DNA from 3 places in the Mesorhizobium sp. WSM1343 genome. Region 1 is predicted to be linked to each of the others. Evidence: predicted binding sites of a transcription regulator. Region 1 holds the regulator's gene; each other region holds the start of a gene.
The links. The regulator LexA, encoded in region 1, represses DNA repair genes until DNA is damaged. The targets are predictions, from matches to a motif close to TGTTCNNNNTGTGTTCNG.

Region 1 (6,544 bases):
TCGCGCTCATGGCCAAAGACCCATCTGTGTTTCATGGCGGCACTTTTGTGCACCCTAGGACTGCTTGCTGCCAAGGTCGAGACGTGGCGTGCGGGCACACAAATGTTGGGCTCGGAAATCTCGACGCAGGTGACCGGCCGCGTCGTCTCGCTCGACCGGATGGAAACTGGCCGTATCCGGCTGACCATCGACGTAACATCGACCGCAAGACCGAAACTGCGCTATGCGCCGGAACGGGTGCGGCTTTCGGCACGCAAGATCCCGGCTGACGTGACCGCAGGCTCTCTCATCACCGGATATGCCAAGCTTTTGCCGCCGACCGGGCCGGTGCGACCGGACAGCTATGATTTCTCCTTCGACAGCTATTTTGCCGGCATTGGCGGCAGCGGGTTCTTTCTCGGCAATCCCAAGCTTGTCGTCACCGATGATGGCGACATGCCGCTGTCGGCCCGAATTTCCTCCAGCGTGGAAAATGCCCGTGAAGGCATCGCCGACCATATCAGGGCGAGCGTCGGCGGCGCCGAAGGCGAGATCGCCGCGGCGCTGATCGTCGGCGTGCGCGCCGGCATTCCCGATGACATCAATGAGGCGATGCGACGTACCGGCATCTACCACATCATCTCCATTTCGGGACTGCACATGGCTCTGGTCGCCGGCACCATCATGGGGTTGCTGCGCGGCGCCTTCGCCTTGTTTCCCGATTTTTCCGCGCGTCGCCCGGTCAAGAAGTATGCCGCTGCCGCCGCACTGTTCTCGATCGCAGCCTACCTCGTCATCTCAGGTATCGTCGTCGCCGCCGAGCGCAGCTTCATCATGCTGGCAGTGATGCTGATTGCAGTTCTGTTCGATCGAGCAGCACTCACCATGCGCAATCTGGCGATCTCGGCGATCGCCGTCATCGTGGTGTCGCCGCATGAGGTGGTCGGCCCGAGTTTTCAGATGTCGTTCGCCGCGACCGCGGCTCTGGTCGGCGCTTATGCCGGCTGGGCGGATCACCGCGCGGGAAAAGCAAGACCGCCGCCGCCGAAGCGATCCTTGCCCGGGTTCCTGACACGAAAATTCCTGCTGGCGGCAATTGGTCTGGCCATGACCTCGATCATCGCCGGCAGCGCCACGACGCTGTTTGCCATCTGGCATTTTCAGCGTGTGTCGCCGCTCAGCCTGTTCGCCAATCTCGCGGTTATGCCGATCGTCACCGTCGTCATGTTCCTGGCCGTCGCCAGCGCGCTGCTGATGCCTTTCGGATTGGATTGGCCAGCTCTCTACCTGATGGGCAAGGGCCTGACGATGATGATCGCCATATCGGGCTGGATCTCCGAGCGTTCGCCTGTCGATGGGGTCGGGTTGATTTCGCAGCAGTCGGTCCTGCTGGTGGCCATTGCCCTGGTCATCGCGACGATGGCGACGACATGGCTGCGGCTCGCGGCTCTGCCATTCGCGTTGGCAGGCTTGCTGACCGTCTCGGATACGCGCACGCCCGATGTGCTGATCTCGGAAGACGCCCGGCTGGTGGCGTTGCCGATCGGTGGCGGTGAGCTTGCCGTCAGCCGGCAACGGCCGAACGAATTCACCGTCGACAACTGGAAACGCGCGCTGACATCGGAAACCATCGTCGTTCCGGAAGTGTTCGACAACAGCGATGGGCAATTCGACGTCGCGGATGCCGTTGAGCTACCGCCGGGATCGCCGTTCTATTGCTCCTCAGGCGTTTGCGTGGCCAGGCACATGTCCGGTGCGATCATTGCCTATGTCGAGGACCGCAAGGACACCTGGAAAGCCTGCGGCTTCGCCGAGCTGATCGTCGTCAACGACGCCACCGCCTATGACGCCTGTCATAACCCGCTGGTTCTCGTTATCACCAAGCGGCAACTGGCTCGCAAAGGCAGTGCCGCGGTCTTCTTCGATCGCCAATCGGCGACCACGCCGGCGACAATCAGCTTCGCCGTGGACAGCCCATATCGGCCCTGGCACACGCAACGCAAATACTCTCGCGAGGCGAGGGGGCTGGCACCCTTCAAGAAACCCGAGAAGCCAGTGGTCAACCCACAGCCGTCTCAGTAGCGACGGATCAGGCCGACGAGCTTGCCTTGCACCTTGACCCTGTCCGGCCCGAAAATCCGTGTCTCGTAGGCTGGATTGGCGGCTTCGAGGGCAATCGAGGCGCCCTTGCGGCGGAACCGCTTCAGCGTCGCTTCCTCGTCATCGACCAGCGCCACGATGATCTCGCCGGGGCTGGCCGTATCGGCGTTACGGATGATGACGGTGTCGCCGTCGAAGATGCCGGCCTCGATCATCGAATCGCCCTTGACCTCCAGCGCATAGTGCGCGCCGCCCATGATCATGTCCGGCGGCACCGAAATCGAATGCGTCTGATGCTGGATGGCATCGATCGGCACGCCGGCGGCGATGCGACCCATGACCGGGATCGAAACGGCAGAGACCGCATCGTCGTCATTGCCGGGCGAAGGCATCCGCGAAGGCGCCGGCTTGATCTGCCGGCCAAGAGCACCACCCTGACCAAGACTGCCCTGGATGACGCTTGGCGAAAACTTCTTTGCCGCATTGAGGCCTGGCGCGATCGAGTCCGGCAGCCGCAGCACTTCCAGCGCGCGGGCCCGATTGGGCAGCCGGCGGATAAAGCCGCGCTCCTCAAGGGCCGTGATCAGCCGATGAATCCCGGATTTGGAGGCAAGGTCGAGCGCCTCCTTCATTTCGTCGAAGGATGGCGGAATGCCGCTCTCCTTCAGGCGTTCATGGATGAACATCAGCAGTTCATGTTGCTTGCGTGTCAGCATGGCGGCCCCCAGGTTCCCTGAAACCAGAATCGAAAAACAAACCCAGAACAAACACTATCTGTTCCAGTTGTGTTCTGCAACCGTTTAAAGTTTAGTGAATTTGTTAAGGCTGCTGAAATTATTTGGCGCTTGCCAGCGGGTTACGATCGACGGGCGCCACCTTCGGCAATGCGCCTGCTCACATTGAAATTGTTATGGTTAATGACTTGTGGCTTATCCTCTACCAAAGCTTGGCATTATCTGTCGATCGACCTCGACAAGGGGCGATTGCAACCTTCGGGACGTTCGTTGGCCGTGAACGAAACGGAGCCAAAACGCCAACGTCAGTTGGGCATTTTGGCTGGAAATTCAGCTCTCCGTCATTTGCCAGGCAGTGAGGGCAGCGGATCGCCGGGATCGGTGCGTCAGGTAACGGCTTCCTTGACGGCGAAACGCTGGTCCTTCCATGCACCCGTGCGCAGAATGTCTTCCAGAACCTCAACCGCCAGCCACACATCCTTGTAGCTGACATAGAGCGGCGTGAAGCCGAAACGGATGGTCGACGGTGCGCGGAAGTCACCGATCACCCCGCGCTCGATCAGCGCCCGCATGATTTGATAGCCGTGGTCGTGAAGGAACGACACCTGGCTGCCGCGCCTGGTCGCGTCGCGGGTGGTCTCCAGCGTGAGACCGTAGGCGCCGCACTTGGCTTCGACGAGCTGGATGAACAGTTCTGTCTGCGCGACGCTCTTCTTTCGCAATGCCGCCATGTCGACGTCGCTCCAGATGGCAAGCGCGCCTTTGAGCGCCCGCATCGACAGGACCGGTTGCGTACCGCACAGAAAACGGCGGATGCCGGTGCCGGCAACATAACCCCGTTCGAAGGCAAAGGGCCGCGCATGGCCCCACCAGCCGCTGAGCGGCTGGCTGATATCGCCGTGGTGGCGCTGTGCGGCATAGATGAAGGCCGGCGCGCCCGGACCGCCGTTGAGGTACTTGTACGTGCAGCCGACAGCGAAATCGGCATTTGCCTGATCGAGCTCGACGGGCAGGGCGCCGGCGGTGTGGCAGAGATCCCAGACGATCAGCGCTCCGGCCGCATGAGCCCTGCGCGTCAGCGCCGTCATGTCGCGCAGTTCACCCGATTTGTAATTGACGTGGTTGACCAGCACCACCGCGACGTTTTCGTCGATCAGCTCTTCGATGGTCGGCGCGTCGACACCCGCGAGGCGCAGCAGGACGCCATCCCGGGTCGAGGCCACGCCTTCGGCGATGTACAGGTCGGTGGGGAAACTGTCACCTTCGGCGACGATGGCTGACCGGCCGGGCCGCATCTCCATCGCTGCGTGCAGCACCTTGTAGATGTTGGTCGATGTCGTGTCGCAGACAACGGTCTGGCCGGCCGCGGCTCCTATCAGGCGTCCGAGTTGGTCGCCGAGTTCGATCGGCATCTCGAACCATCCGGCCGTGTTCCAGGCTCGGATAAGATCTTGGGCCCATTCCTGTGTCGCCGCCTGCTGCAGCTCGCCGAAAACGGCATGAGATGCTGCCCCCAGTGAATTGCCGTCGAGATAGATCACCCCCTCCGGCAGAATGAAACGGTCGCGCATGGCCCGCAGCGGATCCGTGGCATCCATCGCTTCGACTGCGGCGAGATCAGGAATTCCACTCATGGTCAGTCCCCGGTTGTTCGCGAAGGCTTTCCGCCACAGAGCGTCCCTTCGGTGAGCCTGTTCTCATTTCGATGATGTCAGAGCCGAGTGCGGACCGTCCACAGCTCCGGAAACAGCACGACCTCGAGCATTTTCTTCAGATACGAAGCACCCGACGTGCCGCCGGTGCCGCGCTTCAGACCGATGATGCGCTCCACCGTGGTCACGTGGTTGAAGCGCCAGCGGCGGAAATAATCCTCGAAGTCGACCAGCTTCTCGGCCAGTTCGTAGAACATCCAGTAGCGCTGCGGATCGCGGTAGATAGTCTGCCAGGCGACCAGGACCTCTTCATTCTCGGTTCGCGTCTCACGCCAGTCCGTGCGCCTGGCATCGGCACCGATGTCGAATCCGTTGCGCGCCAAAAGCAGCAGCGCCTCGTCGTAGAGCGATGGCTCGGCCAGGATGGCTTCCAGCTTTCCGCTAAGGTCAGGCCGATGCTTGTGAGGGCCGAGCATGGCCAGGTTGCGGTTGCCGGCCATGAACTCGATGGCGCGATACTGCCAGGACTGAAAACCCGAGGACTGGCCGAGCGCGTCGCGAAACTCGGTATATTCGCTGGGCGTCATCGTCCGCAGCACATCCCAGGCATTGTTCAGCTGCTCGAAGATGCGCGCGACTCGCGACAGCATCTTGAAGCTCGGCTCGAGCCGGTCGGCGCGGATCGAGCGGATCGCGGCGCCAATCTCGTGCAAAGCGAGCTTCATCCACAGTTCCGAGGTCTGGTGCTGGATGATGAACAGCATCTCGTCATGCGCCGACGAGAGCGGCGTCTGCGCCTCCAGCACTTTCTCCAGGTGCAGATAGTCGCTGTACGACATGCGCTCGTTGAACGACATCTGTGCGCCTTCGGACGCCGGATCGTAGGGCTCGCTCAATTGACTTTCTCCGTGCGCAGCCGGAAGCGCTGGATCTTGCCGGTCTGGGTCTTGGGCAAAGCAGCAATGAATTTCACCGATCGCGGGTATTTGTAGGGCGCGATCGTCGCCTTGACATGGTCCTGCAGGCGCTTGGTGGTCAATGCGTCAGGCGCCACGCCCTGCACCAGCACGACATGCGCCTCGACGATCTGGCCGCGCTCGGCGTCCTCGGCGCCGATCACCGCGCATTCGGCGACGTCGGGATGTGACAGAAGTGCGGCCTCGACCTCGGGGCCGGCAATGTTGTAGCCGGCGCTGACGATCATATCGTCGGAGCGCGCGGCGAAATGGAAGAAGCCGTCCTCGTCCTGCGTGAAGGTGTCGCCGGTGATGTTCCAGCCGTCGCGCACGTAGTCCTTCTGCCTGATATCGGCCATGTAGCGGCAGCCGGTCGGGCCGCGCACCGCCAGCCTGCCGGTCGCGCCGCGCGGTACTTCGCGCATCTCGTCGTCGACGATGCGCGCCTCGTAGCCGCCGACCGGCTTGCCGGTCGACGCGGGCTTCATGTCGCCAAAGCGGTTGGAGATGAAGATGTGCAGCATTTCGGTGGCGCCGATGCCGTCGAGGATCGGCTTGCCGGTCTTTTGCGTCCACTCTTCGAAAACCGGAGCGGGCAAGGTTTCGCCGGCTGAAACGGCAACCCGCAGCGAAGACAAATCGGCACCTTCATCCATGGCCTTCAGCATGGCGCGGTAGCCAGTCGGTGCGGTGAAGGAGATCGTGGCTTTGTAGGTCTCGATGATGTGGATCATGTTGGGTGGCGTCGCCTGCTCCAGCAGCGTCGCCGCCGCACCGAAGCGCAGGGGAAAGATAGCGAGCCCGCCAAGGCCGAAGGTGAAGGCCAGCGGCGGCGAGCCGACGAAGATGTCGTCCGGCGTCACCTCCAGGATTTCGCGGGCATAGGCGTCGGCGATGATCAGGAGGTCGCGGTGGAAATGCATCGTCGCCTTCGGCACGCCTGTCGTGCCCGAGGTGAAGCCGAGCAGCGCGACATCGTCGCAGCCGGTGTTGACGGCGGTGAATGTCACCGGCTTGTCGAGAGCGGCACGATCGAGCTCGGCATCATGGTTGGCGGTGCCGTCGAAGCCTATGACCTGTTTGAGGAAGGTGCTGTCCTTGGCGCAGGCGGTCATCTCGTCCA
Region 2 (6,544 bases), 1.2 Mb from region 1:
ACGAGCATTTGCGGCGCGGCAAATCAGCTCCGTAAAGCCGAGGCAAGCGTCGCTCTCAGCGGATGACCGGCTCGCCATGAAACCGCCGGCGCGACGGCGGCGAGACGCCGAAGCCGACTTCCATCATCAGTCGCGGCGTGCGTGCCGGCACGGTGCCCATATGGAAGCCAAAAGGGTCCTCGACGAAACCGAGACCGGCCTCGCCGGTCAGCGTCACCGGGCTCTGCTCGCCATAGACATCCAGGACCTGTTGCGCGGGGTGGCCAACCAGAAGCGTGAGCTGGTGCTTGAGGCTGCGGCGCTTGTGGCTGCCCCTGACATAGACATGCGGACCGGTGTCGGCGTCGACCGGCTTGAGGTAGAAGAAGAATTTCAGCATGCGCCAATCATCGAGGTCGAAATGATACTTGCCGAGCGAGGCGAGGTTCTTGTCGGCATCCGAAGCGGCACCGGTTGGAAAACTCCACCAGACGCGCGTCGTGATCAGTTTTGCCTGGCCGCCGAGATAGTGCGCGGCAATATCCAGAAGCAGCGGATCGCGCTGGATGGCAAGCGCCGCCGGGCAGTCGAGGATGCGCTCGAAAAAATGCCCGCTGAGCAGCGAGCGGCCAAGGCGTTTCTCGGCCTCGGCATGTTCCCCCGGCATGAATTCGAGACGGCGGTCGAAATTGCCGAAGCAAGGCGTGCGCCCGGCGAAGTCGGCGATCTCTTCATGGATATCAGGCGGCAGGACCAGGCCTGAGAACAGCCCGTCGGAGCGCAACGCATCGACGACCGCTCCCCGTTCGACACCGGCAAACATCGTATCCCCGGCATTGGCGACCGGGCGGGCGCGTTTTGCGCCCAGCCAATGCATGCGGCGTCCAGGCATTGTGCGCGCCAGCACGAACATCGGCAGCCAGGCGGGGTTTTCGCGCAGGTCCTTGAGATAGGTCGGAATGCGCACCGCGATGCGTCGCAACAGACTGCCGTCGCGCGCAATAGCCTCGAGACTGGCCGCGCCGGATGTGTCGGGGGTTGAAAGCTTCATTGGGTCCTCGGCTATGAGAGCACCACCGATGCCGCATCGGTGCTCGCCACTCGGCATGTCCCAAACCCAATTCCCGCTTGAACGGAAGCTAACCCCGCGTCAGATTTTGTGCAATGCACAATGGCCTGAGCAGCTGCAAAAAATCATGTCGAGGAGCGGCGTTCCTGCTTGGCGGGCGCCATCCAGATCTCGGCGTCGAGCCGCTTCGTTGCGAGGCCGCGGGCGATGGCCTCAGCACTGCCGGCACTCTTGGCCGCGGCCGCCGCCTGACGCTTGCTGATCAGCAATCCGTCGGCCAGGGCGCGGTTTCCCGAAAAGACCCGTGCCAGGAATGGCGTGCGGCTGGCCCGCGTGCGCGAAAACCGTGCCGCCATGGTCTGCCTGGCCGTATGCGCGACAACCTCATCGATCCAGCCCTCCACCAACCGCGCGCCCGGTTCCAGGAGCAGCAACCAGTCCCCCTTGGCCTGGCGGATGCCGGCAGCGACACCGCCGGTCACGTACTGACAGCCGGCATGCTCGGCCACACGATGCGTCTGGTCGGTGGAGCCTGTGTCGCAGACGATGACTTCACGCACCACGCCTTCGACCGCGCCGCCAATCAGCGAGGCGAGCGTGCGGGCGAGGCCCTCCTCGTCATTGCGGGTTTCGATGAGAACACTGAGCATCCTTAGCCGAATAGCGGAAAGCGCCGCACAGCGCCAGTTTTGCATCGCACCATAGAAAGTTCTTGCTTTGTTCTCATCGATGAAATAGGAATAATTTCATGAACAGAGCGATTCGACATAACACGGACAGTCCCTGGGAGCGGGCGAAAATGGAACAGATCGTGCGCGCCGACATTGCAGCTTTCGGAGCAGGAAGAGCCGAGATGGCCAATGCGATGGTCGAGCAGAGCGGCATGCGTGTCCGCCCGGACCGCAACCGCGGCAGGTCGGCCGGCATCAACCCGTCCGGCCGATTCGAGCCAGTCAGCCGGCACGTGTTCGACGATGGCTGGAATTCGCTGGAAGAACTGCCCCCCTTCAAGACCGAAGTGCAGGTCGAGAAGCCGCGCAGCATCATCACCCGCAACGAATCGCCCGACATTTCCTTCGACCGTTCCATCAACCCTTATCGCGGCTGCGAGCATGGCTGCGTCTATTGCTTTGCCCGCCCGACGCACGCGTTCATGGGCCTGTCGCCGGGTCTGGATTTCGAATCGAAGCTGTTCGCCAAACCTGATGCGGCGCGCTTGCTCGACAAGGAGCTTTCGAAGGACAGCTATCAGCCGCGCACCATCGCCATCGGCACCAACACCGACCCCTACCAGCCGATCGAGAAGCAGTACCGGATCATGCGCGAAATCCTCGAAGTGCTGGAAGCGCGCGGCCATCCGGTCGGCATCGTGACAAAGTCCGCCCTGGTGACGCGCGATATCGATATCCTGTCGCGCATGGCCGAACGCGGGCTCGCCAAGGTGGCGCTGTCGGTGACGACGCTCGACCGCATGCTGGCGCGCACCATGGAGCCGCGCGCGTCGACACCGATCAAGCGGCTGGAAGCGATCCGGCAGCTTTCGGATGCCGGCATTCCGGCGTCGGTCATGGTGGCGCCGATCATTCCGGGCCTGACCGATCCGGAGATGGAACGCATCCTCGATTCGGCAGGTGCGGCCGGCGCGCGCGAGGCGGGTTATGTGATCCTGCGGCTGCCGCTGGAAGTCAGCCCGATCTTCAAGGACTGGCTGCTGCGCCATTATCCCGACCGTTACCGCCATGTGATGTCGCTGGTCCGCTCCATGCGTGACGGCAAGGACTACGATTCGGAATGGGGCAAGCGCATGAAGGGCGCCGGTCCCTATGCCTGGCAGATCGGCCGGCGCTTCGAGATCACAGCCAAGCGGCTTGGTCTCAATGCCGAACGGCGCACGCTGCGGACCGATCAGTTCGTTGCCGCCGGGAAAGACCAGGTGCAACTGACGCTGCTTTGAAGAGACAATTCGTCGCGATGGTTTGATCCGTCGCGCACCAAGAATCCCGTCCGGCCTGCCCCGGCCTGCAGACGGTGCCCTCCCGGTCCGGCGCCCCACCCGACCCGGAGGGACTTGCGGAGAATCGGAGCCGATGCGAACCTCGCCGCAACATGGCTCGCGCGCGTTCTGATTCTCCGCCTCTCTTTGAGATCATCGAGAAGCCCGACTTCTCCTTCGAGACGAAGGCGATGGCGGAGGGGCTGTGGCCGGTCGCCGGGATGGACGAGGCAGGCCGCGGCCCCCTGGCCGGGCCGGTGGTCGCCGCAGCGGTGGTGCTCGATCCCGCCAACATTCCCGACGGCCTCGACGATTCCAAACGCCTCAGCCATTTGCAGCGTGAGGCCCTGTTCCTGCGCATTCTCGGCTCCGCACAGGCGGTCTCGATGGCCTCCATCAGCGCCGAGGGCATCGACGGCAGCAACATCCTCAAGGCAAGCCTGGAAGCCATGCGGCGCGCGCTGGTAGGGCTGTCGGTCCGGCCGAAGCTTGCGCTTGCCGATGGACGCGACGTGCCGCCGGGACTGCCTTGTGAAGGGCGCGCGCTGATCAAGGGCGACCAGCGTTCGCAGTCGATCGCCGCCGCCTCGATCGTTGCCAAGGTCATGCGCGACCGCATGATGTGCGGCTGCGGCAACCATCACGACCGCTACGGGTTCGAAGTCCATATGGGCTACGCCACGGTTCGTCATCGCACCGCGATCGAAGCGCATGGCCCGGTGGCGCGGCTGCACCGCGTGTCGTTTGCGCCATTCCGGCTGGGTGGGGCCGAGGTGGACGTGGTGGAAGAAGAGAGCTTCGCCGGGCTGGATTGAGCGACGACGACGACAAGCCAATCTCCCCCCTTGTGGGGGAGATGTCCGATAGGACAGAGGGGGCGCTGTCCCGCCGGCCTCTCAATCGATTGCAGTTATGCCCTCAGGCTTGTCCCGATAGACCGTAGGACAACAAAGGTTAGCGTTCCTTCACGCCCCCTCTGCCCTGCCGGGCATCTCCCCCACGAGGGTGGAGATCGGCAGCATTGGTATCAGCGCCACAACAAACAAGCCGCCAGGTTGCCCGGGCGGCTTTGATTGTACTGCGTGTGCCAACGCTCAGTTCAGCTTCGACTTCACGTCCGCGAGCGAAGCCTTGAACAGATCTGCACCGGCCTTGGCGTCGATCTTGCCGGCAAGCAGCGCGCGCGCTGCCTCGACGGCGATATCGACGGCGCTGGCGCGCACTTCGCTGATGGCATCACGCTCGGCCTGACCGATCTTCTGTTCGGCAAGCGCGGTGCGCCTGACGACATAGTCCTCGGTCTTCTTATGCGCGTCGGCGGCAAGCATGTCGGCTTCGCGCTTGGCGGCAGCGACGATGTCGGCGGCCTCCTGCTCGGCTTCCTTGCGCTTGCGCTGGTACTGGCCGAGCAGCTGCTGGGCCTCCTCGCGCAGCCGGCGCGCTTCGTCCAGTTCATTGCTGATCCTGGCGGCACGGGCGTCGAGCGCCTTGGCGATCATGCCAGGCACCTTGATGTAGACGGCAACGCCGAGGAAGATGATCAGGGCTATCGTGGCCCAGAGCGTCGCGAGAGATGTGTAATCCATGATGCGCTCCTCACCGGGCCACGGATTTGACCGCAGCCGCGATCTCGGCCTTGCTGGCCTTGCCGCCAACCAGAGCCTCGACGATCGCCGAAGCGGTGTCCTCGGCGATGCTGCCGACTTCCTTCATGGCATTGGCCTTGATGGAAGAAATGCGGGCTTCGGCTTCGCCAAGCTTCGCGTCGAGCGCAGCCTCGACCTTCTTGCGAGCGGTGTCGGCCTCGGCCTTGGCAGCGTCGTTGGCCTGCTGGCCGATCGCGTTGGCCTTGGTCTTGGCTTCCGCCAGTTCCTGCTCGTAGGCAGCAACGGCGGCGTCGGCCTCGCCCTTCAACCTGGCCGCCTGGTCGAGGTCCTGCGTGATGCGATCGTTGCGGACATCGATGATGCCGCCGACGCGCGGCATCACCACCCGCTTCAGGAAGAGATAGAACAGCCCGAAGGTGATCGCCAGCCACAGAAGCTGCGACGGGAACGTCGCCGGATCGAATGGCGGAAACGTGCCATGCGCTTCAGCAGGCACGCTGGTGCCGGAATGCGTGTCGCCTTCCGTCGCAGCGTGGCTGGTATCGGCTGATGGCGCGGACTCTTGCGCAAAGGCAGATGTCACGAACATGGACTATCCCCGAAATTCAGGCCCGCCGCTTGCGCGGCCGGCCTGTCCAATCTTCCCGAGTGCTCAGCCGAACAGGGCCAGAAGCGCGATGAGAAGCGAGAAGATGCCCAGAGCTTCGGTCACGGCAAAGCCGAAGATCAGACGGCCGAACTGGCCATCGGCGGCCGACGGGTTGCGCAGTGCGCCCGCCAGGTAGCTGCCGAAGATGTTGCCGAGGCCAATGCCCGCGCCACCCATGCCCAGGCAAGCGATGCCGGCGCCGATGTACTTTGCTGCTTCTGCGTCCATTTGTTCAACTCCTTTGGATCTAAAATTCCGTTGCGATTCCATCCGGCGCCAATGTTGGAAATCTTTGGGCCGGAAACTTTTGGACCTAGTGCCCTGGATGCAGGGCGTCGTTGAGATACATGCAGGTCAACACGGCAAAGACGTAAGCCTGCAGGAAGGCGACCAGCAGTTCCAGTGCCGTCAGCGCCACCGCCATCGCCAGAGGCAGGATCGAGCCGGCGACGCCAACCGCGCCGAGCGCGCTCAGGCTGACGACGAAGCCGGAGAACACCTTCAGCGTGATGTGGCCGGCGAGCATGTTGGCGAACAGACGAACCGAGAGGCTGACCGGGCGCGACACGAAGGAGATTACTTCGATCAGCACCACGAGAGGCAGCAGGAAGACCGGCACGCCGTGCGGCACGAACAGTTTCAGGAAGCCAAGACCATGCTTCATGAAGCCGTAGACGACCACGGTTGCGATCACCAGCACGGCAAGGCCGAAGGTGACGATGATGTGGCTGGTGACGGTGAAGAAATAGGGGAACAGGCCAAGCAGATTGGCGACGAGCACGAACATGAACAGCGAGAACACGAGAGGGAAGAACTTCATGCCCTGCGTGCCGGCGGCGTCGCGCAACATGTTGCCGACAAACTCGTACGCCATCTCGGATACCGACTGAAGCCGCCCGGGAACCAGGCTGCGGCTCGACGTCGTGAGAAACAGGAATCCAGCCGCGACGATCACGGTTGCGACCATGAACAGCGCCGAATTGGTGAAAGACAGGTCATAGCCGCCGATGTCGATCGGAATCAGCTTGTTGATATGGAACTGGTGGATCGGATCGACCTTGTCAGCTGCCACGTTCAAACCCCGTCAATGCCGCGTACGGCCTCGTTACCATTACCGCACATGGTGCGCGGTCATTTCTTGTCGTCTTGGCCACGGCGCGATTTATCGCCCTGTCCAAATTCTGCCACGACGCCGGCGGAACGCATCACATTGAGCACTCCGGCGCCAAAACCAAGCAGCAGAAACA
Region 3 (6,544 bases), 2.8 Mb from region 1:
ATCCGTTGCGCTTCGGTGACGCCCGCTGAGGGCGGTGCGCTGACCGCGCTGGAGACGATGCTCAAACCGCTCGGCTTCCTGGTCGATCGGCCGGTGTTTTCCGAAGACGGCACGCCCGATATCGAAAACCTCTATGCAAGGCGTTCCGGCAATGGCCCGCATCTGATGTTCGCCGGCCACACCGACGTGGTGCCGGTCGGCGACGAAGCCGCCTGGACGCATCCGCCCTTCGCCGCCGAGATCGCCAATGGCGAGATGTATGGCCGCGGCGCCGTCGACATGAAGGGCGGCATCGCCTGTTTCATCGCCGCCGTGGCGCGCCATGTCGAGGCCAATGGCGGTCCGAAAGGCTCGGTCTCGCTGCTGATCACCGGCGACGAGGAAGGCCCCGCGATCAACGGCACGGTCAAGCTGCTCGAATGGGCGGCTTCCAGGGGCGAGAAATGGGATGCCTCTGTCGTCGGCGAGCCGACCAACCCGGATGCGCTGGGCGACATGATCAAGATCGGCCGCCGCGGCTCGATGTCCGGCGCCGTCACCGTCAACGGCCGCCAGGGCCATGTCGCCTATCCCTTGCTTGCCGACAATCCGGTGCGCGGGCTGATGAGCCTGGTCGATGCCTTGCTGCATCCGGTTTTCGACAAGGGAACCAGGGATTTCCAGCCGACAAATCTGGAGATCACCTCCATCGATGTGGGCAACCCGGCCACCAATGTCATCCCGGCCAAAGCGACCGCGACCTTCAACATCCGCTTCAACGACACCTGGACGGACGAGACCCTGCAGGCCGAAATCCACAACCGGCTCGACCAGGCGGCCAGGCGCAAGAAGTACCGGCAGGGCAAGAAGACGCCGGTCGACTACGAGCTCGTCTGGCGCGACCGGCCGAGCCATGTCTTCCTGACCCGTGACGACAGGCTGATCGAAACGCTGCGCGGCTCGATCAAGTCGGCGGTCGGCAAGGAGCCGACGCTGTCGACCTCCGGTGGAACCTCCGATGCGCGTTTCATCAAGGACTATTGTCCGGTGGTCGAGTTCGGGCTGGTCGGCAAGACCATGCACATGGTCGACGAGCGCGTCGCCATTGCCGACCTCGAGACGCTGACGCAAATCTACCAGCGCTTCATAGAAGACTGGTTCGGACAGGGCTGAACAGCATGCTTTCGGCGGACGAAACCCAAGCTTCGCTGACGGGCGCCTGGCGATTGATGCTCGGCAGAGCCGACGGCCTACGCCTGCTCGACCTGTCGGCCGACGGCTTCTGGAATTCCTTCTTCGCCATTGTCGTTGCAGCACCGGCGCTGATCGTCGGCTGGGTCGGCATCGCCAACGAAATCGGCGATCCCGACGCCTTCGCGGGGCGCTTCAGCATGCTGGTGCGCCTGGCGACGGTCGACATCGGCTCCTGGGTGCTGCCGCTGGTTGCGCTCGCTTTCATCGCGCCGCGCGCCGGCATAGGCGGCCGCTTCGTCCACTACGTCGTTGCCAGCAACTGGGCTTCGGCCATCACCGCCTGGCTGATGCTGCCTTCGGCGCTGATCCGGCTTTTCCTGTCGTCCGCAAGCCAGGTTTCGAGCCTTGTGTCGCTGTTCCTCTTTGCCCTTTCTATGGTGCTGACCTGGCGCATGACAAATGCCACGATGGGCAGGGGCGCAGCGGTCGGCACGGCCGTTTTCGTCGGCATGTTCATTGCGTCGCTGCTGGTGCTGTTCGGCCTGCAGACGTTGCTCGGCATCACCGTCCCGGACGATGTCGGAGTTCAGAGCCTTTCCGGGCTCGTCTCGATCGGATAATCGACACCGGTGAGAAACAGCCCGTCGGGCGGCGCCACCTGGCCGCAGGCGGCGCGGTCGCGCGCCTCGAGCGCTGTTTTCAGGTCGGCCGCGCTCCAGCCGCCGTCGCCGACACGCTTGAGCGAGCCGACCATCGAACGCACCTGGTTGTGCAGGAACGAGCGCGCCGAAGCCCTGACCTCGATCATGTCGCCTTGTCGGCTCACATCGAGCCGTTCCAGCGTCCTGATCGGGCTGTTGGCCTGGCACTGGGTCGAGCGGAAGGTGGTAAAGTCATGCCGTCCAAGCAGGACCTTTGCCGCTTCGTGCATGGCGCCGGCGTCGAGCCGCTTCGGCACCCACCACACCTTGCCCTTGTCGAGCGCGGCCGGCGCGCGGCGGTTCAGGATGCGGTAGAGATAGTGGCGGCCAATGGCCGAGAAGCGGGCGTCGAAACTGTCGGAGACCACCGTCGCTTTCAGGATGGCGATGCGCGCCCCGGCCGCCTGCAGATGGGCGTTGACGGCATCGCGCACCTTGTCGCTCGGCCACGCCTTGACGAGGTCGACATGCGCCACCTGCGCGGTCGCATGCACGCCGGCATCGGTGCGGCCGGCGGCGCGCAGCCTGATCGCTTCGCCGCAGAATTTTTCGATCGCCTGCTCGATCGCCTGCTGCACCGAAGGCTGATCCGCCTGGTGCTGCCAGCCGGCAAACAGGCTGCCGTCATACTCGATGTAGAGGCGAAAACGCGGCATTTGCGGCTAGAGCTCTCGCCTCGAGCAATTCCAGGAAAAGTGTGAAACGGTTTTCCGTTCGGAATTGCGTTAAAACAAAGAGGAGTGCAGTTCGCCGTTTCCGTGAAAACGGCGGACTATTCTACGCGGCGAGAGCGGTGAAGGCGGAGGCGTAGACCAGCCTGCCTGCTTCTGGTGCGTCACCCCAGGCCAGCGCCTGCAGCGCTTCGCCCTGATACTCGCTTTCGAAGTTCTCGGCACGCGTGTGGCTATAGCCGAAACGCCCGTAATAGGTGGGGTCGCCCAGCACCACGGCCAGCGTCTCACCACCATCCTTGAGGCGGATATGCGCCTCGCGGATCAGCGCGCCGCCAATGCCGCTGCCATGGAACGAGGGCTCCACCGCCAGCGGCGCCAGCGCTACGGCCGCGAAGGTCTTGCCGCCATTCTGGACGAACAGCCGCGAAAACAGGATATGGCCGACCACCTGGCCGTCCTCTTCCGCAACCAGCTCGGCAACCGCGTCGCCGCCGGTCACCAGCGCGTCGACCAGACCGGCCTCCGCCTGCTGGCCGAAAGCGTGTTCCTCGACGAGGCGGATGGCCTCGCGATCCCGCGGCGTTGCCGCGCGTATCGACATCATGCTCATGAGAATTTCAGTCCTTTTTCGATCTTGGCCCCGCGCAGGAATTCCGACGCGGCAGCGGGCTTTCCGCCCGCCCGTTGAACTTCGACCAGCCTGATCGCGCCTGCCCCGCAGGCGACCGTCAGCCGGTCATCGAGAATTCCTCCCGACTCGCCCAAATCTTCCGAAGGCGACAGGCCTTGCGACAGCGTCGAGCGAAGCAGTTTCAGCCGCTCCTGGCGGCCGCCAATTCCTATCTCCGACCAGGCGCCTGGAAAGGGCGACAGGCCACGAATATGATTGTGGACCTCACTTGCCGAGCGAGTCCAGTCCACGCGAGTCTCGGATTTATCGATTTTCTTGGCGTAGGTCACCCCATCCACAGCTTGTGTGGTGAATGTCAGGGTGTTCCCTTCCAACCGCGCCAGCGCTTCCACCATCAAGGCAGCACCGACACTCATCAACCGATCATGCAGATCGCCGGCTGTCATATCGGGTTCGATGGCGCACTTTTCAACCAGCCCGACCGGACCGGTGTCCAGGCCCTCTTCCATGCGCATCACCATCATGCCGCTTTCCAGGTCACCGGCCATGATGGCGCGCTGGATGGGGGCGGCGCCGCGCCAGCGCGGCAGAAGCGACGCATGGCCGTTGACGCAGCCGAGCCGGGTTGCCTCCAGAACCGCCTTCGGCAGCAGCAAGCCATAGGCGACGACCACCGCCACATCGGCCTGCAAGGCGCGAAAAGCGGCCTGTTCGGCCTCTCCTTTGAGCGAAACCGGCGTCCGCACCTCGATGCCCAGTCGCTCCGCCTCGCGCTGCACCGGCGACGGCGTCAGCTCCAGCCCGCGTCGTCCGGCAGCGCGCGGCGGCTGGGTATAGACGACTGATATCTCATGGCCAGCCTCGGCGATCGCGCGCAAGGTCGGCACCGAAAACTCCGGCGTACCCATGAAGATGACGCGAAGGGGCATTTTTTCTTCCGGTATCCTGTCTTCTTGCTCGCGCAGTGTGCCGGCTCAGGCATCCGCTTCAAACGGGTTTACGAGCTTCAGGTCAAGGCCGTCGAAGTCGCGGGACGACCGTCGCGCCATCTTTCCGCTTCGATCTTCTCCATGATTTCCGCGTATTCATCGCCAATTGCGCTTTCAGATACGAAAGCCGAGCGAATTGCAGCCCACGCCGAGAGGCTCGACTCCTCTCGGGCCGGCCTCTCCGCAACTATGCCTTTGCGCAGAAGGCCGATGGCCTTGTCCGAGACGCTCTGGCCGACCTCGCGCGCCGCCAGTTCGATCTCGCGCTTCAAAGGCTCAGGAATGTCCCTGATCAGCATGTCGACCGTCGGCATCTCCATTTGGTGGCAATCCTGCCGACAATAGGCCTGGAGGGGACTCCCGTACCTTATCCCGCGAGCTTGCCCGGCGCCTTGTCCCTGGCGAGCTTCTTGAATTTCTTTACCACCATGTCGCGCTTCAGCTTCGAGATGTGATCGATGAACAGGACGCCATTGAGGTGGTCGATCTCGTGTTGCAGGCAGGTCGCCATCAACCCCTCGGCCTCTATCTCCTGCAATTTGCCGTCGCGGTCGAGATATTTGACCCGCACGGCGGCGGGGCGTTCGACCTCGGCGTAATAATCCGGGATCGACAGGCAGCCTTCCTCATAGACGGAGCGCGCGTCGGCGCTCTCCAGGATTTCCGGATTGATGAAGACATGCGGCGCCGGCGTCTCGTCTTCCTTGGCGAGATCGATCACCAGCAAGCGCAGCGGCTCGCCGATCTGGATTGCCGCCAGCCCGATGCCCGGCGCATCATACATGGTCGCCAGCATGTCATCGGCTAATTTGCGCAAAGGCGCGTCGACACGCTCTACGGGCTTGGAAACCTGGCGCAGGATGGGGTCGGGAAGGATGATGAGCGGCTTGATCGGCATGGCGTTCCACCTAAGACCTCCAGCGAAACGCGTCAACCGGTTGGCATCAGGCGCGTTCACGTTTTGATCTGTGCTATCGCGGCGAATCGTCTATGCTGTCCACATGAATGATTTGAGCACCATCCTTTCGGAGCCTGTCGCCCGGCTTGGCGCCACAACGATCACGCTCGGCCATGCGCTGGCCTTCGGCGTTTTGCTGTTTCTGGCCCTGTTCGTGGCGCTGGTCATTGCGTTGTGGCGGTCGGCCAAGGCGCGCGCCGTGGCGGCCGCGGAAGCCGCCGATCATGCCCGCGATGCGGAAGTGCGGATGGCCGGCATTCTGCAAAGCCAGGCCGAAATGCAGGGCCGCATGGGCGCCATTGCGGAAGTGTTCGGCGCACGGCAGGCGGAGCTGACGCAATCGATCGGCCAACGCCTCGACGCTATGACCGGCCGGCTCGGCCAGACCATGACCGAGCAGACCAAATCCACGCATGAGAGCCTGGCCAAATTGCAGGAACGGCTGGCGGTCATCGACGTCGCGCAAGGCAACATCCAGTCGCTCGCCGGCCAGGTCGTGCAATTGCAGGCGATCCTCTCGAACAAGCAGACGCGCGGCGCGTTCGGCCAGTCGCGCATGGAGGCGATCGTTGCCGACGGCCTGCCACACGGTGCCTATGAGTTCCAGGCGACGCTGTCGAACGGCAGCCGGCCCGACTGCCTGGTGAAGATGCCGAATGGCGCGCCGTCGCTGGCCATCGATGCAAAATTTCCGCTGGAAGCCTGGAACGCCATCCGCGCCGCCGATGGCGCCGATCTGCAGAAGGCAGCTTCGCAGGCCTTCCGCCGCGACATCGAGATCCATGTCCGCGATATCTCGGAAAAATACCTGATCCAGGGCGAGACGCAGGACACTGCCTTCATGTTCGTGCCGTCGGAATCGGTGTTCGCCGAGATCCACGAGAATTTCGAGGCGATCGTGCACAAGGCGCACCGTGCGCGCGTCGTCATCGTCTCGCCGTCGCTGCTGATGCTGTCGATCCAGGTCATCCAGGCGATCCTCAAGGATGCCCGCATGCGCGAACAGGCGCACCTGATCCAGGGCGAGGTCATCCGGCTGATGGAGGATGTTGCACGTGTCGATGAGCGGGTGCGCAAGCTGCAGGTGCATTTCGGCCAGTCGGCCAAGGACATCGACGACATACTGGTTTCGACGTCGAAAGTCACCAAGCGCGGCCAGAAGATCGAGGCGCTGGAATTCGGCGCGCAGCCCGACGGCGATGCCGCCGTAGACGCCGCGTCACGGGCTCCCGCCGCCAAGGTCGATACCGGCGCGCGCGTTGCCGATTCGAAAACCGGGCAGCTCAGGCTGAGGGTCGTCGAAGGCGACGATTGAGGCGCGGTGCCGGACCGGCGCTACTGCTCCTCCAACGTGGTCAAGCCCTGAAATTCAGGCAGCCAGTGCAGCGCCGAGCGGTGCCATTTCTGCTGTGTCGGGA

Region 2: the regulator LexA is predicted to act here: its motif matches at 1,756-1,773, upstream of AC0NIL_RS25810 (PA0069 family radical SAM protein).
Region 3: the regulator LexA is predicted to act here: its motif matches at 5,120-5,137, upstream of AC0NIL_RS03045 (DNA recombination protein RmuC).

What each region holds. Positions count from the first base shown of each region.
Region 1 is NZ_CM148370.1:4,102,095-4,108,638, reverse strand. It holds gene AC0NIL_RS20055 (ComEC/Rec2 family competence protein) at 1-2,061, shown strand, start outside; gene lexA (transcriptional repressor LexA) at 2,055-2,795, opposite strand; gene kynU (kynureninase) at 3,200-4,447, opposite strand; gene kynA (tryptophan 2,3-dioxygenase) at 4,525-5,361, opposite strand; gene AC0NIL_RS20035 (AMP-binding protein) at 5,358-6,544, opposite strand, start outside.
Region 2 is NZ_CM148370.1:5,257,344-5,263,887, forward strand. It holds gene moaB (molybdenum cofactor biosynthesis protein B) at 1-35, shown strand, start outside; gene AC0NIL_RS25800 (hypothetical protein) at 56-1,030, opposite strand; gene AC0NIL_RS25805 (glycosyltransferase) at 1,174-1,698, opposite strand; gene AC0NIL_RS25810 (PA0069 family radical SAM protein) at 1,848-3,002, shown strand; gene AC0NIL_RS25815 (ribonuclease HII) at 3,155-3,856, shown strand; gene AC0NIL_RS25820 (F0F1 ATP synthase subunit B) at 4,136-4,627, opposite strand; gene AC0NIL_RS25825 (F0F1 ATP synthase subunit B) at 4,638-5,237, opposite strand; gene AC0NIL_RS25830 (F0F1 ATP synthase subunit C) at 5,301-5,525, opposite strand; gene AC0NIL_RS25835 (F0F1 ATP synthase subunit A) at 5,611-6,369, opposite strand; gene AC0NIL_RS25840 (AtpZ/AtpI family protein) at 6,429-6,544, opposite strand, start outside.
Region 3 is NZ_CM148370.1:648,234-654,777, reverse strand. It holds gene dapE (succinyl-diaminopimelate desuccinylase) at 1-1,152, shown strand, start outside; gene AC0NIL_RS03075 (hypothetical protein) at 1,158-1,793, shown strand; gene truA (tRNA pseudouridine(38-40) synthase TruA) at 1,760-2,530, opposite strand; gene AC0NIL_RS03065 (GNAT family N-acetyltransferase) at 2,652-3,158, opposite strand; gene fmt (methionyl-tRNA formyltransferase) at 3,155-4,108, opposite strand; gene AC0NIL_RS03055 (plasmid stabilization protein) at 4,186-4,488, opposite strand; gene def (peptide deformylase) at 4,536-5,066, opposite strand; gene AC0NIL_RS03045 (DNA recombination protein RmuC) at 5,170-6,441, shown strand; gene AC0NIL_RS03040 (GFA family protein) at 6,462-6,544, opposite strand, start outside.